Regions from separate parts of the Micromonospora sp. NPDC023737 genome, predicted to be linked through region 2. Evidence: riboswitches for the same ligand, from Rfam matches in the RefSeq annotation. Region 2 holds a riboswitch; the other holds the start of a gene.
The links. Region 2 has a riboswitch for glycine ahead of gcvP (aminomethyl-transferring glycine dehydrogenase). Riboswitches for the same ligand answer to the same signal wherever they lie in the genome.
Positions count from the first base shown of each region.

Region 1 (11,475 bases), on a different contig from region 2:
CGGCGCCGCCAGCTCGCGGGCGGACCTCGTCGAGGCGCTGCAGGTCGCTCCCTCGACCGTCACCACCGTGGTGCGTCGGCTGCTCGAGGAGGGCGTGATCCTGGAGGAGGGCGTGGGACGGTCAACCGGCGGACGCCGTCCCCGGATCCTGCGGCTGCGGGACACCGACGGGTTCTTCGCCGTCGCGGAACTGGGCGGCAGGCACGCCCGGGTGGGGTTGTGCGCACCCGGCGGCGGGCTCCGCGCAACCGAGGAGGTGGCGATCGACATCGCCGCCGGGCCCGCGGAGGTCTTCGACGTCGTCGCGACGAGCCTCGCGCGGCTGCAGACGGCGGCCGCGCCCGGCCAGCCGATGCTCGGGCTCGGCGTCGCCCTACCGGGCCCGGTCGAGTTCCCCCACGGGCGGCTGATCGGTCCGGCCCGGATGCCCGGTTGGAGCGGCCTCGACGCGAGGGCCGACCTGACCGCGCGCTTCCAGGTGCCGGTGCTGGTCGACAACGACGCCAAGGCGGCGGCCATCGGCGAGTACGTCACCCGCGGCCGCGAGTCCGCCGACATGATCTACGTCAAGGCGGGCACCGGCATCGGCGCCTGCCTGGTCAGTGGCGGGCAGATCTACCGCGGCGGTCGTGGCCTCAGCGGCGACGTCACCCACGTACGCGTTGCGGACAGCGGCGAGCGGCACTGCTCCTGCGGCAGCAGGGGCTGCCTGGAAACCGTCGCCAGCGGCGCCGCCCTGGCCCGCGAGTTGGCCGAGCAGGGTTCGTCGGCGACCACTGTCCGTGAGATCGTGACGGCCGTCGGCGACGCCGACCCCACCGTGGTGACCATGGTGCGCCACGCCGGTGGGCTGCTCGGGGTGGCTCTCTCCGGCCTGGTCAACTTCCTCAACCCCGACAGCGTCGTCATCGGCGGCGCCCTGTCCAGCCTCGACGTCTACGTGGCCGCGACCCGCGGAATGCTCTACGAGCGCTGCCTACCGTCCATGACCCAGTCCCTGACCATCGAAGCCAGCGTCGCGGGCCCGGATGCGGCCCTGGTCGGCCTCGGGCACCTGCTGCGCACGACGGCCGACGTACGACCCTCCTGAGGAGCCACCACCCGTGCCACGTCCCCTTCGCGTCGCCATCGGCGGCATCCACATCGAGTCCAGCACCTTCTCGCCCCACCTGAGCACCGCCGACGACTTCGAGGTCACCCGGGGCGATGCGCTGCTGGCGCGATACGACTGGCTCTCCCCCGCCCAGCCCTGGGCCGTCGACGTCGAGTGGATCCCGCTCGTACACGCCCGTGCGCTGCCGGGCGGGGCGGTGGACGCACCGACGTACCAGGCCTGGGCCACGGAGCTGGTGGAGAAGCTGACCGCGGCCGGCCCGCTGGACGGCATGCTGCTGGACTTCCACGGTGCGATGAGCGTCGTCGGACTCGACGACGCGGAGGGCGACCTGGTCACCGCCATCCGCTCGACCATCGGGCCGGAGCCGTTCATCTCCGCGGCGATGGACCTGCACGGCAACGTCTCGAAGGTGCTCTTCGACGCCTGCGACCTGCTCACCTGCTACCGCACCGCCCCGCACGTCGACGTGTGGGAGACCCGTGAACGCGCCGCCCGCAACCTGGTCGAGGCGCTGCGCCGGCAGCAGCGCCCGCACAAGGCGCTGGTCCACGTGCCGATCCTGCTGCCCGGCGAGATGACCAGCACCCGCGAGGAGCCGGCCCGGGGCCTGTACGCGAGGATCCCCGAGATCGAGGCCCGCGACGGCATCGTGGACGCGGCGATCTGGATCGGGTTCGCCTGGGCCGACCAGCCACGCTGCCAGGGCGCGGTCGTGGTCACCGGCACCGACGCCACCGCCGCCGCCGACGCGGCCCGTGAGCTCGGCGGTCACTTCTGGGCGGCCCGTGAGGAGTTCGCCTTCGTCGCCCCCACCGGCACGATGGACGAGTGCCTCGACACCGCCCTGGCCGCGGTCGCCGACCCGGCCCGGCGACCGTTCTTCATCAGCGACTCGGGCGACAACCCCGGCGCCGGAGGCGCCGACGACGTCACCTTCGCCCTCGAACGGATGCTGGCCCGCCCCGAGATCCGCGACGGCTCGCGCCGGGCCGTGTTCGCCTCGCTGGTCGACCCCGAGGCGGTGGCCCAGATCGCCGACCAGCCGCTCGGCTCTCCGGTCCGGGTGACGGTCGGCGGGCGGATCGACTCCCGCGATCCGGGGCCGCTCCCGCTCGACGGGATCCTGGAGGCGGTGGCCGACGATCCCGACGGCGGACGCTGCGTCAGCGTGCGGGTCGGCGGCCTCAGCGTCTTCGTCACGTCCCGCCGGATGCAGTACCGGCTGCTCAGCTCGTACAGCCGGTTGGGGGTCGCGGTCGACACGGTGGACCTCGTCGTGGTGAAGATCGGCTATCTCGAGCCCGAGCTGTTCGACGCGGCCGGCGACTGGCTGCTGGCGCTGACACCGGGCGGCGTCGACCAGGACCTCGTGCGGCTGCCGTACCAGAACGTGGTGCGACCGATGTTCCCCCTGGACCGCGACTTCACCGCGGACCTCGCCGTGGTGACCGGGTGATCGCGTGACTCAGCCCGAAGACCGGTGCGTCCTCGCCGTCGACGTCGGCGGGACGACCATCAAGGGAGCCGTGGTCGACGAGGAGGGCCGGTTCCGGCATTCGCTGGTCGTTGCGTCACAGGCGGACGACGACCCGGTCAAGACCGTCCGGTCCCTGTGCTCCCGGTTGCGCGACGACGCGCTGGCCCTCGGCGTCACACCCGCCGCGATCGGTGTGGTCACGCCCGGCATCGTCGACGAGGTCGACGGAGTGGTGCGGTACGCCGCGAACCTCCGGTTCCGTGACGTGCCGCTGCGCGCCCTCATCGGCAGCGACCTCGGGCTGCCGGTCGCGGTCGGGCACGACGCGCGTGCGGCCGGCGTCGCCGAGGCGGTGGCCGGAGCGGCTCGCGGGCTCGACAACTTCCTCCTGCTACCGCTGGGCACCGGCATCGCCGCCGCCGTGGTGGTGCACGGCATGCCGGTGTCGGGTGCGACCGCCTCGGCCGGCGAGGTCGGACACATGCCGGTCTACCCGGGCGGCGAGCCGTGCAGTTGCGGGCAGCGGGGATGCCTGGAGGTGTACGCCTCCGCCGGCGGGCTGGCCCGCCGCTACGCCCGGCTCCGGGGAACGCCGGGCTCGGACAGCCGGGCCATCGCCGACGCGGTGGCCACCGATCCGGTGGCCCGCACGGTCTGGGACGACGCGACCCAGGCGCTGGGGACCGCCCTCGCCACCCTCACCCTGACGCTCGACCCGGCCCGCATCGTCCTCGGAGGTGGGCTGGCCGACGCGGGCGCGCTCTTCTTCGACCCGGTACGCGACGCCCTGCGCGCGGCTCTCGCCTGGCGGAACCCGCCCCCGGTGCTGCGCTCCGCCTTCGGCGCGCAGGCCGCACAGGTCGGCGCCGCCGTCATGGCCCGACGGGAGGCGGGTCTGCCCGTGCCCGACGCCTGGGGCGCCCCCGAGCTCGTGCCTCCCGTCGGGTGACGGCGGATCAGCGGATCCGGGCCGCCGGCCGGTCAGCCACAGTTGCCCCAGCTGAACCGGCCGGCGCTCTGCCAGCTGGTGAAGTAGAGAACCTCACCGCTGTACATGACGCACTTGTCCCGGGCGGAGCGCTGGATCGCGGCGTAGTACTGGTAGTTCCCGGAGTCGTAGACCCAGGAACCGCCCTCCACCCGAACCCCGGCGGACACCCCGGTCTTCGAGCCGACGGCCACCGACTTGAGCGTGGCGACACAGTTGTACCCGGTGGCGCTGTTGTACATCAGGTAGACGTCGCCCACCTTGGTGCCGTCCGACGCGGTGATCGACCGATGGCCGTCACTGGCGTAGGCCCACGAACCACCGAAGTCGTTGTTGCACGCCTGCGCAGCGGTGAAGGGGTTCGTCGCGGCCTGCGCCGGTGAGGCCAGCGTCACCGCCGCGACGGTCGCGGAGAGAATCGAGATGGCCAGTCGTCGCACCGTTTTGCGCACTCAGTCCTCCAAGGAGTTCAGCGCGAAGATCGCGCGCTTGGGCCGCCATGATTCCACAATGGGCGGATATCCAGGGGGACCGGTCGGAGCGGCCCGGCCGCCGACGCACCGGCCACCTGTCGGTAATCCGTCGTTGTCTCCGGGGCGGGCCGCTCCGTAGCGTCGCGACTACCGATCGATGCCGCGTGGAAGGGGCTTCCTCGTGACCGAACTCGTCGCTCCGCAGCTCGTCGTGAACAGCAGGATGCTCTACTTCGGGTGGACGCCGGCCGACCCCGAGGCCGTGGCCGCCCTCGTGCCGGACGGGCTCAAGCCGGCCCCGAACCGTCAGGTCTTCATGAACCAGTACGTCGTCGACGATCCAGGCCAGACCTCCGGCTTCGGCGCCTACTCCCTGACCTACATCGGACCGGACCTGTCCGGACTCGACGCTCCCGACGGGATCACTCCCGGCCGATGGTGGACGCACTACTTCAACTCGAGTCCGGTCGTCCGCGCGTACGCCACCGCCCGCGGAGTGCCGGCCACCGCGGGGGCCACCACCATCGAGGTACAGGGCAGGCGGCTGGTCGCCACCACCGAGGCGGACGGCGTCCCCGTGATCAGGACGACGGCCCGTGTCGGCCGCACCGGCGACGCGGTCAACCGGGGACAGCTGCGCTACCTCACCCAGCTGGACGGCCGGTTCGTGAGCGGCAACTACCCGTTCGTGGCGGAACCCGTCGACCCCTTCGAGGTCGAGTCACTGGAGTTCCTCGAGCCCGACCACCCGGTGTACGCGCTGCGTCCGGCCGAGCCGCTGGAAGTCGTCTGGGGCTTCTACTCACCGCGCGCGTCGTTCGCCTACCCGGGCGGCGAGTCGGTCCTCGACTGAGCTGTCCCCCGACCAGGCCACGCCCGTGGCGCCGGCTCCGGCGCCACGGGCGGGCCTGTTTCAGCGGGTCGGAGGCGGGCCAGCCGATCTTCGCGCGGAAGCGGGCGGGGCGCCCGGTCACGCATCACCCGGCTGTGACCCCGGCCACGCATGGTAGTCACCACACCGTCCAGCGGCACCGACCCCGGTCCGCGCTACTGTCTCTAAATGCCGATCAAGGTATGACCGGTGGGAGGAAAAGGGCTAAATGAGCACGTCCATCATTGTCGGCGGAAGCAACGGACTGGGCCGGGTCATCGCGCAGCACTTCGCGGACCGCGGCGACACCGTCATCATCACCAGCCGGGACAAGGCACGAGCCGAGGCCGTGGCCGCGGAGATCGGCGGAACCACCCGCGGGCTGGCCGCCGACCTCTCCCAGCCGGGCAGCATCGCCGCCGCGTTCGCTGACGTCACGGAGGTCGACAACCTGGTCATCACCGCGACGAGCCAGACGCCGAACACCCTGGCCGAGTTCGACCTGGACGCGGCCGTCACCGCGCTGACCATCAAGCTGGTCGGCTACGCCGAGACGGTACGGGTCCTGCGCGACCGGTTCCGCCCCGGCGCCTCGGTGGTGCTCTTCGGCGGGGTCGCCAAGGACCGTCCGTACCCCGGGTCCACCATGGTCACGACCCACAACGCCGGCCTCAGCGGGCTGGTCAAGACGCTGGCCGTCGAGATCGCCCCGCACCGGGTCAACGCCCTGCACTCCGGAATCGTCGGCGACAGCCCGAAGTGGCGTGACATGCCCAACCACCCGCACCTCGCCCGGACCCCGATCGGGCGGCTGGTGACGATGGCGGAGATCGTCGACGCGACCGACTTCCTGCTGCGCAACGGCGGCATCAACGCCCAGGAACTGACCGTCGAGGGCGGCGTGCTGGCCAACTGACCCCCGACCGGCACAGCGGTGGGCAGGGCGGCCCGGCGAGAGCATCGTGCGTACCCGGGGAACCCGGGGTACGGGTCGCCCGGCCCGGCCGTGCGGCGGCCACCGGGGCTGCGCCGTGGCCCGTCTGACGGGTAGGGTCGCGGTGCCTCCCATGTGGACGCCGCTGGGCGACAGGTCGCACAGGGCCCGGCGGCAGGTCGCGGAGGCGAAGCCCGATGAACCGTGCGCTACCTACGGAAGGGGCCGGCATGGTTGGTGCGAGCGACGGCGGGACGAGGTCGGCGACCGCGGCCAGGATCTACGACTACTACCTCGGCGGCACGCACAACTTCCCGGCCGACCGCGAAGCCGCCGAGGCGATGATGCGGGTGCTTCCGCTGGGGCCGCAGCTCGCCAGGACCAACCGGGCGTTCCTGGGACGTGCCGTGCGTTACCTCGCCGAGTCCGGCGTGCGGCAGTTCCTCGACATCGGCTCCGGTATCCCCACCGTGGGCAACGTCCACGAGATCGTTCAGCAGGTCGCCCCGGACGCCCGGGTGGTCTATGTGGACATCGACCCGGTGGCGGTGGCGGAGAGCCTGGACCTGCTCAAGGACAACCAGCTGGCCACCGCCATCAGGGGCGACCTCCGCGAGCCGGCCGCCATCCTCACGCACCCGCAGGTCACGGAGCTGCTCGACTTCGATCAGCCGGTCGGTCTGCTGTTGGCGGCGGTCCTGCACTTCGTGCCCGACGACGACGTCGCGTACCGCGCGGTGGACCAGCTCCGCGCGGCGCTCGCGCCGGGAAGTCACCTCGTCGCGTCGCACGCGACGACCGACGACGTGCGGCACGATCAGGACGAACTCGATGTCGCCCACGACATCTACCAGCACCGGACCGAGACCCCGCTCGGTTTGCGCTCGCGGTCGCGGTTCGAGCGGTTCTTCGCCGGCCTCGATCTCGTCGAACCGGGTCTGGTGTGGCTGCCGTTGTGGCGGCCTGCCCCTGACGACCCGCAGTACTTCACCGATGACCCCAGGCGTAGTGCCGGCCTGGCGGCCGTCGGCCGGGTCCCCCGCCGGTAGTTCACGTGTGGCGCGCGGCGGAGCCCACGGGCCGCCGCGGCCGCCTCTGCTCTCTGCTCGCCAGGCCCTTCGTCAGGGGCCGAAGGTGAAGACGTACGCGCGGGAGCCGGGTTGGTCGGCGACGACCGTCAGCAGGTGATCGTCGCGTGATGCGTCGGCGACGAGCCGGACCATGCGTGGTCGGTCGACCCGGGCCGCCCCGTCGACGTCGACGTCGGCGCCGCGCCGGTCACCGATCGGTTGCCCGTTCAGCAGCACCCGCAGGGTGGCCGGCCCGGAGGGCCCCGGCTCGACGACGAGGTTCACCTCGCCGGCGTTGAAGGGCAGGGCGATCTCGCCTGTGCCGCTCGCCAGTTCGACGTAGTCGCCACCGTCGCGCCAGTTTCCGGTCAGGTTGAAGGCGCCCGGCAGCCGCCGGTCCACGCCGAGGTACGTCTCCTCCGTCACGTCGGCGTACGAGGGCTGCTCGGCCGCGGCGAAGGTCGCCGCTTCGGGGGTCACCGACGGCAGCTCGATATCGGGCTCCCGGTCCACGAGAAGCTGCCGGAGCACCGCCTCGGTACGGTCGTACTCGCCCTCGCCGATCCACCGGGCGGCGCGTTTCCCGTCCGCGTCGAAGAGATACCGTGCCGGCCAGGCGATGTTGTCGAGGCCGTCCCAGACCCGGAAGTCGTTGTCGAGCGCGATCGGATAGGTGAGCTGGTGCTCCCGGATGCCCCGGTCGATGTTCGGGGCGTGCTTGCCGAATTCGAACTCCGGCGCGTGCAGGCCGATGACGGTCAGGCCCCGGTCGGCGTACTCCCGGTGCCACGCCTTGACGTAGGGCGCGGTGCGGATCCAGTTGATGCAGGTGAACTCCCAGACGTCCATCAGGACCACCCGGCCACGAAGCGCGTCGAGGGTCAGCGGCGGTGAGTTCACCCAACGCTGGACGTCGAGCGCGGGGATCCGCATGGTCACGGCGAGATCCTCAACCGGCGGCCTGCCCACCCCGGTACAGGGCCAGGAAGGTCGTCAGTGCCGCGAGCAGTTCCTCGGGCGGCTGTTCGGCGAGCCAGTGCCTTGCGCCGGTGTCCACGAACCGGCCGGTGAACCTGTTCAGTGAACCCGGCCGGCGACTGCGGGGCATGCGAAACGGAGCCAGGACCCTCCGCGACGGGGTACCGCGCCGAAGACGATCTCACGACGATCAGCCTAACCGGGTGCGGGGGCGTACGAGCCGAAACGTGGCGTCCCGGCCGTCACCACCGGCGATCCCGGCTCCGGCCCGTCGCCGGAGGACCGTGCTGACATGAGGACACCGGCAGTTGGCGGCCGGAGCCACCGCGTCGCCGTGATCATTTGGCCGCGTCCGACGCCGGGCCAGGACCGGTGTGGTGCCGGCAGGCCGCGACACCACACCGGAGCCCGATCGAACGCTGTGCACGGCTGTTGCCGCAGTTCCCGTCCTCGCGCCGGGCGGAACTGCGGGCGCTACTCGAGCGGGGGCAGGTTCGACGGTGGAAGGTCCGGCCCGAGGTCCGGAGCGGTCTCGGTCGACACGATCCGCCTGGGTGGCCACTTGACGCCGCGCGGCGGCCAGGACTGCCGGGTCCGCTCGAGGAACCACTTCGGCGGCTCGTACAGCGGCAACTGGTAGTCGTCCGGCAGCATGCTCTTCCACTTGATCTTGGACGTGCGCCGGTCGAACTCCTCCTTCATCTCGGCCAGGATGGTCGGCTGGGTGAGCAGGTCGACGGTGGTCGCCGCAAGGTACTTGGCGGCGGCCACCATCGCGACGTGCCCCGAATTCGCGGCGGCGGTGGCGGTGTGGTGCCACGAGTGGTTCTTCGTGCCCCCCGGCTGGTGCGCGGTGCCCATGGAGATCGTGGGCACCTGCCAGCTGATGTCGGCGACATCGGTCGAGCCGCCGCCCATGAAGACCGGTGCCGGAGGTCTGAGCTCACTGATCGTGCTCGAGAATCCGGTCTCGGTCGAGCCGTTCGACCTCTGCAGCGCCTTACCGAAGCGCTGGTCGGCCTCGGAGAACGTCGGCGCGCCGATCTGCGTCATGTTGGCGTACATCAGCTCGGCGCCACGCTTGTTGCCGAGTTTGTTCCATACCCCGCCCATGATGCGGTGCTCCACCCGGGTGCCGGTGGCCAGGGCGGCCGCCTCGGCACACCTGACGATCTTGTCCATCAAGATCTTGGAGCGGGCCGGGCTGCCCTCCCGGGCGTAGTACCAGATGCTGGACAGCGTCGGGAACACGTTCGGCGCCTGCCCTGCCTGCCGGATGGCGTGGTGCATCCGAGCGGTGTGCGCCAGGTCGCTCTCGCGAAGGAACTCGGTCAGCATCGCCATGGCCGTGACCGCGTCCTGCGTGGACCGAGTCTCCAGTGGGGAGCCACCGTGACCGTCCGTGCCGAGAAAGTGGAAGGCGACGCTGTACATCGCGTTGCCCGAGCCCCAGCTGGTGCTGTTGCCGCTGGCCGGATGCCAGTCGACGAAGGCGTCGAGCCCACGGTAGACCCCCGCCTTCACCGCGACCGACTTACCGACCAGCTGCTCCTCCGCCGTGGAGCCGAAGAACTTGATGGTGCCGTCGAGGTCGCGGGCCTTCATCGCCGCCGCCGTCGCCGCCGCGGCACCCGCGGCCGCGGCACCCAGCGCGCAGTGTCCGCAGCCGTGCCCGAAGCCGTACGTCGGCGCGTACGGATCGTGGTGGTAGACCAGCGGGTTGTGCTTCGGGTTGCCCTTCTCCTGCGACAGCCCGGGCAGCGCGTCGTACTCGCCGCTGAACCCGATCACCGGCTTGCCGGTGCCGTGGCTGAACGTGGCGACGAACGCGGTGGGCATACCACCCGCGCCCCACTCGATGGTGAAGCCGTTGGCGGCCAGGAACTGTGCCTCGGCCCACGACGAGTTCCACTCCGCCAGTGAGGGCTCCGCGTACTCCCAGATCCGATCGTTCAGGCCGGCGATGCGGTCCGTTTGGCGGTCGATCCAGGAGATGGCCGCATCCTTGGCCTGCGAGTCTGCGGCCAGGTTCGTCGGCGCCTCATAGTTGACGAGGTCGGACGGCATCGTCTTCGGGTCCAGTGCGAGGTCGGACGCGGCGGCCAGTGCCGGGTCCGCCGTAAGCACGGGGGCGACCGCCAGCCCGGCGCCAGCCATGCCGAGCAGACCCAGGAGGTCCCGACGGCTGTACCCGGACGAGTCGAGATGATCGGTTTCGCACATGGGCAACTCTCCTCGATTGAGAGCTGATCAACCGGCCACCGTTGACGGGTCATCGACAAGCCCAGGAACGACCAGCGATCCGGAGTCACCGGGTCGCGTAGGTAGGAGGGGCTGGGGAGAACGGAGGCATGACGATGAGCCGGCTGACCATTGGACGCGGCGGGCGTCCTCCGTCCCCACTGTCTGTGTACCTGAGAGCGTCACCGGCTCTCGCCGGGTTCCTCCTTCGGTGAGCGGCACACGCCGCTGCTCTCCAGTGGCGCCTCGGAGCTGCAGTACGGGGGCCTGTGAGTTTCCGGGGAGGTTGCTCCTTCGGCGCCTCCCTTGGCCAGGGGGAGGACTCTCCTACAGCTCCTCAAACGGCTTACTTGATCCAACGCAGAAGGCGGCTGAATGTCAACCCTCGGCCCAGGTTTGATCGTCAAGCAGTTCGCTGGACGTCGATGCGTATGTGGACGCGGAGCCATCATCCGAGCCAACCAAGGGATCGGCTCAGGACTATGCCGAGATGTCTCGCTACCGCAGCCGGGCATCCTCTGGGCCGCACCGTGTGGCGCCGCGTCGGGGATCACGACGAAGCCGAGCCAGCGGCTTCGACGCCGGCGGCGCCGCGATCATCAGCACCAGCCACCCGCGGCGGCGCCGCCGCAGCGATCGTGACTAAGAACATGACGACCCGAGCGGTGGCGAATCGCAGATTCTTCAGCTTGATACTGGGTCCGGCACGAGGTCGGCGATGACCGGATTGCTGATCTGTCGGTTACGTTCGCGGAAATGTGCAGGCGGGCGGCCGTATCGGTCGAGGAAAACCCCGCCCGAATGCGGACTCGGAATAGCGCGAGCCGCCACGCGGATGCCGGCTGCGCCACGAAGATCAGAGCCGTGATCGGTGCGGCAACCGGAATGGCCGCTGCCGGTAGACCAACCCCGAGCCTGCTGCCGAGACGATCGCGCACCGGTATTTGCCGACCCACACCAGGAGAGGCCGTGGGCCGACCGCATCGACAACTGCGCGAAGCGGCGACGAGGCGCCGACAGCCCCGGGCGGTATCCGGGAAAGCTGTCCTCGAAAGCAGCTGTCGTCCCACCCACAACTGGTATCTCCGCCCCGCCGGACGTCGAGCACCCGAGGGGTGCGGATCAGTCCGGCGGCAGTAGCGCGGCGATGGCCTGGGCGGTGAGCCACTCCGCAGCCCGCTCCAGCGACCAGCCGCGATCCCGGACGAGGGCGGGCCAGGCCGCCTGCCCCAGGTAGAACCAGAGCAGGTCGAGCGAGTCGGCACGGTCCATACCGGGGCGCAGTGCGCCCAACTCGACCAGCCGGTCGGCGACCGCCCCGATGGC
Region 1 is NZ_JBFAAL010000004.1:237,584-249,058, forward strand. It holds gene AB0F98_RS12280 (ROK family transcriptional regulator) at 1-1,090, shown strand, start outside; gene AB0F98_RS12285 (M81 family metallopeptidase) at 1,104-2,573, shown strand; gene AB0F98_RS12290 (ROK family protein) at 2,578-3,543, shown strand; gene AB0F98_RS12295 (hypothetical protein) at 3,576-4,034, opposite strand; gene AB0F98_RS12300 (hypothetical protein) at 4,237-4,908, shown strand; gene AB0F98_RS12305 (SDR family oxidoreductase) at 5,156-5,842, shown strand; gene AB0F98_RS12310 (SAM-dependent methyltransferase) at 6,091-6,909, shown strand; gene AB0F98_RS12315 (redoxin) at 6,982-7,863, opposite strand; gene AB0F98_RS12320 (amidohydrolase) at 8,383-10,131, opposite strand; glycine riboswitch at 10,301-10,398, opposite strand; gene AB0F98_RS12325 (helix-turn-helix domain-containing protein) at 11,272-11,475, opposite strand, start outside.
Region 1: another riboswitch for glycine. It lies ahead of AB0F98_RS12320 (amidohydrolase); the one in region 2 lies ahead of gcvP (aminomethyl-transferring glycine dehydrogenase).

Region 2 (11,475 bases):
GCCACGGTCTGGCTGGCCGCGGAGTGGGTGACCCCGATCCGGTGGGCGAGGTCCCGGATCGGCAGCGGCCCGTCGGCGACCAGCGCCCGCAGCGGCGGGGAGAACCGCGGCCGGTAGTCACCCAGTCCTCGCTCGGCGTAGACGCTGGCCACATCGCCGTCGAGTGTCTCGAGCAGGTGCCGAAGCAGCGTCCCCACGGCCTCCCGGTCCGGCACGTCGTCCCTCACACCGCTAATGTAACAGCGCTGTTGTTTCTGGGGAGGTCAGGATGTACCCACCGGTGGAGCCGTACGCCCACGGTCTGCTCGACGTCGGCGACGGCCAGCACGTCTACTGGGAGACCTGCGGCAACCCCGACGGCAAACCGGCGGTCGTGCTGCACGGCGGCCCCGGCTCCGGCGCCACCCCCGGCTGGCGGCGCTACTTCGATCCGGCCCACTACCGGATGGTCCTGTTCGACCAGCGCGGCTGCGGCCGCAGCCGCCCGAACGCCGCCGACCCGGACGTCGACCTGACGGTCAACACCACCGGCCACCTGATCGCCGACATCGAGCGGCTGCGCGAACACCTCGACGTGGATCGGTGGCTGGTGCTCGGCGCGTCGTGGGGCTCCACCCTCGGCCTGGCGTACGCCCAGCGCCACCCCGAGCGGGTCAGCGAACTGGTGCTGTTCAGCGTGGTCACCACGAGCCGCCACGAGGTCGAATGGATCACCCGGGAGATGGGCAGGATCTTCCCCGCCGAGTGGGCCCGGTTCCGCGACGGTGTACCACCGGCCGACCGTGACGGTGACCTGGCCGGCGCGTACGCCCGGCTGCTCGCCGACCCAGACCCGGCCGTGCGCGAACGGGCGGCCCACGACTGGTGCGCCTGGGACGACACCCACGTGCGTACCGTCCCCGGCTGGCGGCCCGACACCCGCTTCGAAGACCCCGAGTTCCGGATGCTGTCGGCCCGGCTGGTCACCCACTACTGGAGCAACGCCGCGTTCCTGCCCGACGGGCAGCTGCTGCGCGACGCGCACCGGTTGGCCGGGGTCCCTGGTGTGCTGCTGCACGGCCGGCTGGACATCAGCAGCCCACCGGTCATCGCCTGGCAGCTGGCCCAGGCCTGGCCGGACGCCCGCCTGGAACTGGTCGAGGCGGCCGGCCACGGCGCCGGACGCGGCATCGGCGAGCGGGTCGTCGCGGCGCTGGACGACTTCGCCGCCCGCTGACACACGCCGCCGCCGCGCACCCCCGGCCGAACCGGTCGGTGAGGACCGACTGCTGCACCCATCGCCGTCGGCCATGGCCTGACCGGGGCGCTCCCGCTCAGGCGCCGGCACCGCCGTCGACCGGCACGATCGCGCCGGTCACCATCGAGGCCCGGTCGCTGAGCAGCCACGCGGCCACCTCGGCGACCTCGCGCGGCTCGGCCATCCGGCCGAGCGGGATGCGCGCGTTGATGCGCTCGACCACACCCGGGGACGCCGCCTCCCACGTGTCGATCATCGCCGTCGCGGTGCCGCCGGGCGTGATGCCGTTCACGCGGACGCCGTGCCGCCCCCAGGTCACGGCCGCGGTCTCGGTGATGCTGTTGAGCGCGCGTTTCATCGCGCCGTACGCGGGCAGCTCCGGATTCGCGCGGCGACTGCCGATGCTCGAGGTGTTGACGATCGCCCCGCCACCGCCCCGGCGCATGAGCGCGGCCTCGAGCGTCATCGCGGTCCAGTGCGCCCGGAAGTTCACCGTGAACTGCTCCTCGATGTCCTCGCCGCTCGTCGTGTCGAGCGGACCGGGCTGCTGGATCGCCGCGCCGTTGTTGAACGCGCCGTCGAGCCGTCCGTGCCGCGCCTCGACGTGGTCGACCGCCGCACGGATGCTGGCCCGGTCGGCGAGGTCCACCGCCACGGCATCCGCGACGCCGCCGTCGGCGCGAACCTCGGTGACGATCCGCTGGAGGGCGTCGACGCTGCGGGCGGCGAGCACGACCGCCGCGCCCTCGCGTGCGAACAGCCGGGCGGCGGCCGCCCCGATGCCGCGGCTGGCGCCGGTGATGAACACGACCTTGCCGGCGAGCAGGCCGATGGATGCGATGTCGCTGTCGTTCGTCATGACGACGATGTTCGGCCGATCGTCAGGCCGGATGCAGGCACAGGCGGTACCAGGATCCGTCGCCGCGCGGGGTGCAGACTTGCGGCATGGACAAGCAGGAACTCGGGGCGTTCCTTCGTAGCCGTCGCGAGCGGCTCCGGCCGCAGGACGTCGGCCTGCCCTCGGGCCCGCGACGCCGGACACCGGGTCTTCGCCGTGAGGAGGTGGCGGTCCTCGCGCACATCTCCACGGAGTACTACGTCCGGCTCGAGCAGGGCAGGGCGCCGCGACCCTCGGGCGAGGTCCTCGCCGGGATCGGAGACGCCTTGCGGCTCACCGACGCCGAGTCCGATCACCTGCACGTGCTCGCGGGCACCGCGCCGAGCCGTACCGGACTGTACCGGCGCGACGTCCGACCGAGCATCCTCGCGCTGCTCGATCGGCTGCCGCAGACGGCTGCTTTCGTGACGTCCGCCGCCTTCGACGTGCTCGCGTGGAACGACCTCGCGGCCGCACTCATGGAGGACTTCGCCGAGCTGGCCCCGCGGGACCGCAATCTCGCGCGCCGGGCGTTCCTCGGGTCGCCGCGTGCGGACGCGACCCTGTACGGGGTCTCGGATGCAGCCGAGTTCCGGCACCACGTCGTCATGAGGCTCCGATCCACCCTCGCCCGCTACCCGTCCGACCCCGCGGTGGCCGAACTCGTCGCCGAGCTGCGCGACGCCAGCCCCGAGTTCGCCCAGCTGTGGCAGCGGCGCGACGTGCAGGCCATGCCGATGCTCACGAAGACCTTCCGTCACCCGGTCGTCGGGGAGATCACCGTCGACTGCGACGCGCTCACGCTCACCGACCGCGACCAGCACCTCGTGCTCTACAGCGCGCCGCCGGGATCCCGCGACGCCGAGGCGCTGGCCTTTCTGGGCGCGCTTCCAGCCGGGTACCGCTCGCGCTGACACCAGGCGGGGCACCGGCGGTGGGCAAGGCGCGGGTCAGCGGCCGGCGAGGGTGGCGCGGACCGGGCGGCTCTTGGCGGCCGCCTCGGCGACCTCCGCCTGCGGGTCACTGCCCCAGGTGATGCCGCCACCGGCCCACACGTGCAGCCGCTCCCCGTCGGCGGCGGCGGTGCGGATGGTCAGGCCCAGGTCGATACGGCCGGGCGCGACCCAGCCGAGCGCGCCCATGCCGGCGCCGCGCCCGACGGGTTCGACAGCGGCGATCTGTTCCAGGGCGGCACGTTTCGGCGCGCCGGTGACCGAGCCGCCGGGGCAGACCGCGCGCAGCAGGTCGGCCAGGCCCAGCCCGTCGGCGACGGCCGCGGAGATCGTCGACTCGGCCTGCCACAGGTCGCACCAGCGGCGTACCGCGAACAGCTGGTCGACCCGGACGGTACCGGTGCGGGCGACCCGGGCCAGGTCGTTGCGTTCCAGGTCGACGATCATCACGTGTTCGGCGCGTTCCTTCCCGCTGGCCCGCAGCTCCCGCGCGCCGGCCGTGGTGGCCGGGCGGGTGCCCTTGATGGGGCGGGTGACGAGCCGGCCGTCGGTGAGTTCGATCAGCGTCTCCGGGGAGGCGCAGCCGATCGCCCAGCCCGCGCCGGTGAGGGTGCCGCCGTAGCGGGCGCCCGGCAGCGAGCCGAGCCGCGCGAGGGCCGGCAGGGGATCACCGGTGTAGCCGGCGGCGGCGTGCCCGACGACGTTGACCTGGTAGACGTCGCCGCGGCCGATGGCCTCGCGGACCGTTTCGACGGCCGCGGCGTGCTGCGCGGGGGTCCAGCTCTCCTGCCAGTCGCCGAGCCGCCAGGCGCCGGCGCCTGGCGGCGGTGGCGGCGCGTCGGCGTGGCCGTAGACCACCACGGCGACCTCCGGCAGCGCGGGCGCCGGGTTCGGGGCGCCGGCCGGCGCGCCGATGAGCAGCGCGCCCGCGGCCGCCGAGACGTACAGGGCGGCGCCGCAGGGACCGTCCGGGTCGTGGCCGGGGGCGGGGCGGGCAAGGTCGTCCAGTGGCAGGCCGTGGGCGGCGAGGAACTCCTGCACGCCGGCGGCAGGGTCGCCGCCGTCGCCCGGGCGCCACTCCCAGCGGGCGCGTTCCACCAACGTACGGCGGCATTCGACAGGCGCCACCGGAACATCGATCGCTGTCAACGGAACCGTATCCACGCCGTCTGGCCCATCCTTCGTCGTCCGTTCAGCGGATTTCCCGACTCGCGCGCGTGGACCTGCTCGATGCAGGCCACTTTCGCTTGGTACTGTGCGTCACTGGTCATGTGAACCATGACACAGTGCCCCCACAGTCCGGAGAACCCGATGTGCCAGCACCAACCCACCTGCCCCTCCGCCGACGCCATCGATCGGGAAGCCGCCCGGGTCATCGCCTGCTTCCCTGAGCAGGGCTGGAGCCTGCTCTGCAACGGCGTCATCGTCTTCGAGGACACCGGTGAGCTGCTCCCCGACGGCAGTTGCATCGCCCCGCACCGCGGCCCCGCCCGACACGCCCTCGTCGCCTGAGCGACCACACAGCGTCACGACAGGTCGTCGACCACGCTAACCCCCGATCCGGGGCCGCCGCAGCCGTGTCGACGACGCCGGGGCGGCCACTGCGACCGCCCCGGCGCGCCCCGGGTCAGCTCTCGAACGCCTCCGGCGACGGGCACGAGCAGACCAGGTTCCGGTCGCCGTACGCGCCGTCGATCCGCCGCACCGGCGGCCAGTACTTACCGGCCCGGTCCACCCCGGCCGGGTACGCGCCCACCGACCGCGGGTACGAGTGCGGCCACTCGTCACCGGTGACCATCGCCGCGGTGTGCGGCGCGTTGGACAGTGGGTTGTCCCCCGCCGGCCACTCCCCGGAACCCACCTTGTCGATCTCCGCCCGGATGGCGATCATCGCGTCGCAGAACCGGTCCAGCTCACCCAGATCCTCACTCTCGGTGGGCTCCACCATGAGCGTGCCCGCCACGGGGAACGACATCGTCGGCGCGTGGAAGCCGTAGTCGATCAGCCGCTTCGCCACATCGTCGACGCTCACCCCGGTCGCCTTCGTTAGCGGACGCAGATCGAGGATGCACTCGTGGGCCACCAGCCCCTTGTTGCCCGAGTACAGCACCGGGTAGTGGTTGCGCAGCCGCGCCGCCACGTAGTTCGCGGCCAGCACCGCCACCCCGGTGGCCCGGGACAGCCCCGCCGCGCCCATCATCCGCAGGTACGCCCACGGAATCGGCAGGATCCCCGCCGAACCGTACCGGGCCGCGGAGATCGCCGGCGTGCCGTCGGCCCGCTCACCGGCCGGGTCACCCGGCAGGTACGGCGCCAGGTGCGAACGCACCGCCACCGGACCGACCCCCGGCCCGCCACCGCCGTGCGGAATGCAGAACGTCTTGTGCAGGTTCAGGTGCGACACGTCCGCCCCGAACTTGCCCGGCTTGGCGAACCCGACCAGCGCGTTCAGGTTCGCCCCGTCGACGTACACCTGACCGCCCGCGTCGTGCACCTTCGCGCACAGCTGCGCGATGCCCGTCTCGTACACCCCGTGCGTCGACGGGTACGTCACCATGATCGCGGCGAGGGCGTCCCGATGCTTGTCGATCTTCGCGTCGAGGTCGACCAGGTCGACGTTGCCGTCGTCGTCACACGCCACCACGACCACCCGCATGCCGGCCATCACGGCGCTGGCGGCGTTGGTGCCGTGCGCCGACGACGGGATCAAGCACACGTCCCGGTGCCCCTCGCCGCGACCCCGGTGGTACGCGCGGATCGCCAGCAACCCCGCCAGTTCACCCTGCGAACCGGCGTTGGGCTGCACGCTGACCGCGTCGTAGCCGGTCACCTCGGCCAGCCACCCCTCCAGCTGGCTGATCATGTCCCGGTAGCCGGCGGTCTGCTCCGCCGGAGCGAACGGGTGGATGTGCGCGAACTCCGCCCAGCTGACCGGTTCCATCTCGGTGGTCGCGTTGAGCTTCATCGTGCACGAACCCAGCGGAATCATGCCCCGGTCGAGGGCGTAGTCGAAGTCGGCCAGCCGGCGCAGGTAGCGCAGCATCGCCGTCTCCGAGTGGTGGCTGTTGAACACCGGGTGGGTGAGGAACTGCGAGGTGCGGGCCAGCGCCGCCGGCAGGGCCACCTCGACCTCACCCCGCGGGGTCGGCACCCCGAACGCGGCGTACACCGTGGCCAGGTGCTCGTGGGTGGTCGTCTCGTCGCAGGAGATCCCGACCCGGTCGGCGTCGACCAGCCGCAGGTTCACCCCACGCTCGGCCGCGGCGGCCACCACCTCGGCGGCCCGGCCCGGCACGACAGCCGTGACCGTGTCGAAGAACGGCACGTCGACGACCTCGACCCCGCCGCCGCGCAGCCCGGAGGCCAGCCGCACCGCCATCTCGTGAGTGCGTTCGGCGATCTTCCGCAGCCCGTCCGGGCCGTGGTAGACGGCGTACATGCCGGCCATCACGGCGAGCAGCACCTGCGCGGTGCAGATGTTGCTGGTCGCCTTCTCCCGCCGGATGTGCTGCTCACGGGTCTGCAACGCCAGCCGGTACGCCCGGTTGCCGTCCGCGTCCTTCGACACCCCGACCAGCCGGCCCGGCAGCACCCGCTCCAGCCCCGACCGCACCGCCAGGTAGCCGGCGTGCGGCCCACCGAAGCCCATCGGCACACCGAAACGCTGAGTGGTGCCGGCGGCGATGTCCGCGCCGATCTCCCCCGGCGCACGCAGCAGGGTCAACGCGAGCAGGTCCGCGGCGACGGTGACCAGCGCCCCGGCGGCGTGCGCGGCCTCGACCAGACCGGCATGGTCCCGCACGGCCCCGGACGCGCCCGGGTACTGCAGGTGCAGGCCGAACAACTCGCCCGGCAGCTCCTCGGTGTCCAGGTCGAGCACCCGCACCTCGATGCCGAGCGGCTCCGCCCGGCTGGCGATCACGGCGATGGTCTGCGGCAGCGCGTCGGCGTCGACGACGTACACGTTGCTCTTGCTCTTCGACCCGCGGCGCGCCAACGTCATCGCCTCGGCCGCGGCGGTGCCCTCGTCCAGCATCGACGCGTTCGCGGTGGCCAGCCCGGTCAGGTCGGTGACCATGGTCTGGAAGTTCAGCAACGCCTCCAGCCGGCCCTGGCTGATCTCCGGCTGGTACGGCGTGTACGCGGTGTACCAGGCCGGGTCCTCCAGCACGTTACGGCGGATCACGCCCGGCGTGTGCGTGCCGTGGTAACCCAAACCGATCATCGACACGGCGACGGTGTTACGGGCGGCGAGGGCACGCAGCTCGGCGAGCGCCTCCGCCTCGGTCGCCGGGTCCGGCAGGTCCAGGGTGCCGTGCCAGCGGATCACCTCGGGGATCGCCGCGTCCATCAGCTCGTCGATCGAGCTGTAGCCGACGGTCTCCAACATCTGACGCTCGTCGTCCGGCCCGGGGCCGATGTGACGGGTGGCGAACTGCTCTGCGGTCATGGGCTTCGCTCCGGGGGGCGAGGTCGACAGGTCGGCCTCCCCCTCTGTCGCGCCCGTGCAGCGCTCCACAGTGCCTGCCCACGAGGTCCTTTTGCCTGAGAGGTTCCGGGGAGGATTTGCCCCTTCGGCGCCGCCCGGGTACAGCTGGGCGGTCTCTCCCCCGTGGGTGTTACCGGCATGGTCAACGCTACCAGCGCACGGATTTCCCCCAGGTTTCGTACCCCGGTTTCGTGATCTTGCCCGGCCGGTCCGGGCCCGATCGGGCCGCAGCGCCGTGCGGCGCGGTTCAGCCGGCGGCCACCGGCGTGACGGCGGACACCCCCGCCGCCGTACCGGTGATCCGGTCGGCCAGCGCGGGCAGCACCCGACCCAGCGGCGCGTCCACGGTCAACGCCGCATACGCGTCACCCCGGGTGGAACCCTGGTTGACGATCACCACGGGAATGCCGAGCTTCGCCGCCCGCAGCACGAACCGCCGCCCCGACATCACCGTCAGCGACGACCCGAGCACCAGCAGCAGCCGCGCCTGCTCCACCAGCGCGAAGCAGCGCGCCACCCGCGCCGCCGGCACCGTCTCACCGAAGAACACCACGTCCGGTTTCAACATCCCGGTGCCGCAGAGCGTGCAGTCCACCACGTGGAACCCCGTCACCTGCGCGTCGTCGAGTTCCACGTCACCATCGGGGTTCACCGCGCCGGCCCGCGCGGCGAAGTCCGGATTCGCCTCCCGCAGCCGCTGGTCCAACTCCTCCCGGGAGATCCGGTTACCGCAGTCGAGGCAGACCACCACGTCGAGGCGCCCGTGCAGCTCCACCACACCCGCACTACCCGCCGCCGTGTGCAACCCGTCGACGTTCTGCGTGATCACCGCGTCCACGAGGCCGGCGTGCTGCAACCGCGCCACCGCCCGGTGCCCGTCGTTCGGCCACGCCCGGGCCATCAGCCGCCACCCGACGTGGCTGCGCGCCCAGTAGCGGCGCCGCGCCAGCCGATCCCCCGTGAACGTCTGGTACGTCATGGGGGTGTGCCGGCGGGCCACCCCGCTGGGCCCCCGGTAGTCCGGGATCCCCGACTCGGTCGACAGCCCCGCGCCGCTCAACACCACGACACCACCGGCGCTCACCCGGTCGACCAGCGCGTCGATCATCTCCGTCACGACGTCCATGCTGCCTCAGCATCCATCACGACGCCCACCACTGTCTGGACCTCCACGACACCACCAACGAACCCGGCCACCGCACTAAGGCCCGTTTCAGTGGGCTCGCCCGAGCGAGCCGAGGCCCAGGCGGCGGTCCGGCAAGGGGCTCGCCCGAGCGAGCCGAGGCCCAGTCGGCGGTCCGGCAAGGCGGAGGTTCGTCCGGATACCGGCGTTGTCTCCGGACGAACCGGCAACGCGGCCGGTCGTCGCCCGGGTCCGGCGCAGCCGGGCCCGGTCCCACGAGACAGGCCTTAGGTTGATGGGTATGCGCATCGTCATCGCCGGAGGACACGGAAAGATCGCCCGGCTGCTGGAGCGGGAACTCGCCGGACGCGGCGACCACGCCGTCGGCCTGATCCGCAACCCCGACCAGTCCGCCGCGCTGGCCGCAGCCGGCGCCCAGCCGGTCGTCTGCGACCTGGAACGCGCGGACCTCACCGAGGTCGCCGGGCATCTCACCGGCGCCGACGCGGTGGTGTTCGCCGCCGGCGCCGGGCCGGGCAGCGGCGCCGCACGCAAGGACACCGTCGACCGCGCCGCCGCGGCCCTGCTCGCCGACGCCGCGCAACGCGCCGGCGTCCGCCGCTACCTGCTGGTCTCCTCCATGGGGGTGGAGGGTGAACCGCCGCCCGGCACCGACGAGGTGTTCGCCGCCTACCTGCGGGCCAAGAAAGCCGCCGAGGACGACCTCATCGCCCGCGACCTGGACTGGACGGTGCTGCGGCCCGGGCGACTCGTCGACGAGCCTCCCACCGGGCGGATCTCCCTGGCCCGGCACGTGCCCAGCGGCCCGGTCACCCGCACCGACGTCGCCCGCGTCCTGGTCGCGCTGCTCTACGCCCCGGCCACCACCGCGATGATCCTGGAACTCGTCGGCGGCAACACCCCGATCGCCGAGGCGGTCAGCTCCGTCACCGGCCGCCCACCGAACTGACACCGACGCCGCGGCGGCAACCCGTCCGACCCTCGCCCCAGGCGCGTGGCCGGGCACCGGCCGGCCGCCGCACCGGTGCTCCCGACGCCGGCCGGCCGGTGTCAGCGCTGATTGTGACGCGGCAACGCGGTCTGCTGCGCCGCGGCGCCCACCGCCTGCCCGACCAGCCGATCCATCGTGCGCGCCAACTGCTCACTGCCGTCGTCGAGATGCCGCGCCGCGGCCTGCATGTGCGAGATCATCATCTCGCCGAAGATCCGCAGGGCCTCCCGGGTGGCGACCGAGTCGTCGAAGCTCGGCCCGGCGTTGCTGCGGTACTCCTTGACCGCCCGCTCCGCCTCCTGCTTCGCCTCCTCCACCGCGGCCTGCATGTAGCTCTCGTACTGGGTGCGGGCGTACTCGGCGACCCGGCGCGCGTAGTCGTGCGCCTGGGCGATGATCTGCTCCGCCTCCCGCTGCGCCGCCGAGAGCAGGTTCACCTCCTTCGCCGCCGGCACCTGTGCGGAGGTGTTCTTACTCGGGATCACGCCGTGCCGGTGCAGCTCCACCCGATCGTTGAGCCGCTCGTTCTCCGCCCGGAGATTCGCGATCTGCGCCGACAACAGGTCGAGCTCGTCGGCGACCTGCATCCGGAACCGGTCCACGTCGGTGTTGTCGTAGCCGCGGCGGGCGAACGACGCCGACGAGAACTCCCACCGGCGCACCCGGTCGGCCGTCATCCGCACCTGGACACCGCCGGACACCTGCTGCATCCCGTCGTACCTGCTGATCGGGGTTGCGTTCACCGGGCTGACCTTTCGTTCGTGGCCGCGACAGGCACAAGTCCACCACTCACGTTCACCGAGCGCCTCCGGAGTTGTCAGGTGCGGACGCGTCCAGCGCCGTCCGCCACGCCGGCCCGTACCAGTGCTTGCCGAGACCCTCGTGGTGCAGCTGCCCCGGGTGGTAGCCGGCCTGGGTCAGCGCCCGCACCGAATAGCTGACCATCTCGTCCGAACCGCACACGTACACGTGCCGGGAACGCCAGTCGCCGTCGGCCAGCGCCCGATCCGCCGCGTGCACGAACTCGCCCGGCCGCTGCGGATCCGCACCGACCACGTACGTCACCGTCAACCACGGGAACGAGGCGGCCAACTTCTCGATCGTCTCGGTGTCGTAGAACTCGAGGCGCGAACGCGCGCCCACGTACAGGTCGACCCGGCGGCCGGCCCCCTCCGCGGCGACCTGCTCGACCAGCGCCTTCACCGGCGCCCAGCCGGTGCCACCGGCCAGCAGCAGCAGGTCACTCGATCCGGCCGACCACAACGTCAACTGGTCGCCCACCGGTGAGGCCAGGTGGATCTGATCCCCCACCGCCGTGCCGTACACCAGCCGCGACGACACCACCCCGCCGGGCGCGGCCCGCACGTGCAGCTCCAACGTGCCGTCCTGCCGCGGCGCGTTCGCCGGCGAGTAGTAACGCCACGTGCGCACCGCCGGATGCGACACCCCGATTGACTGCCCCGGCGCGAACGGCAACAGGTACTGCGGTCGCAGGGTCAGCACCGCGACGTCGAACGCCCGCCGTTCGTGCGCCACGACCTCGGCCACCCACCACGGCGGGGCCACCGCCTCCGCCGCCTGCGCGGCCTCGATCATCACCTGCGACACCAGCCCGTACGCGGCCGTCCAGTCCTGGGCCAGTTCCTCGGTCCACTGCTCGCCGAGGAAGTGCTGCAACGTGGCGACCAGCGCCTCACCCACAGCCGGGTAGTGCTCAGGGCGTACCGCGAACTTGCGGTGATCGGCACCGAGATCCTTGAGGAACCCGACGAGCCGGTCCACCT
Region 2 is NZ_JBFAAL010000007.1:44,425-55,899, reverse strand. It holds gene AB0F98_RS17270 (MarR family transcriptional regulator) at 1-227, opposite strand, end outside; gene pip (prolyl aminopeptidase) at 269-1,216, shown strand; gene AB0F98_RS17260 (SDR family oxidoreductase) at 1,314-2,096, opposite strand; gene AB0F98_RS17255 (helix-turn-helix transcriptional regulator) at 2,183-3,028, shown strand; gene AB0F98_RS17250 (chorismate-binding protein) at 3,065-4,216, opposite strand; gene AB0F98_RS17245 (DUF5999 family protein) at 4,379-4,579, shown strand; gene gcvP (aminomethyl-transferring glycine dehydrogenase) at 4,695-7,517, opposite strand; glycine riboswitch at 7,591-7,688, opposite strand; gene AB0F98_RS17235 (NAD-dependent protein deacetylase) at 7,804-8,682, opposite strand; gene AB0F98_RS17230 (NAD(P)H-binding protein) at 8,981-9,649, shown strand; gene AB0F98_RS17225 (cell division protein DivIVA) at 9,751-10,434, opposite strand; gene AB0F98_RS17220 (globin domain-containing protein) at 10,487-11,475, opposite strand, start outside.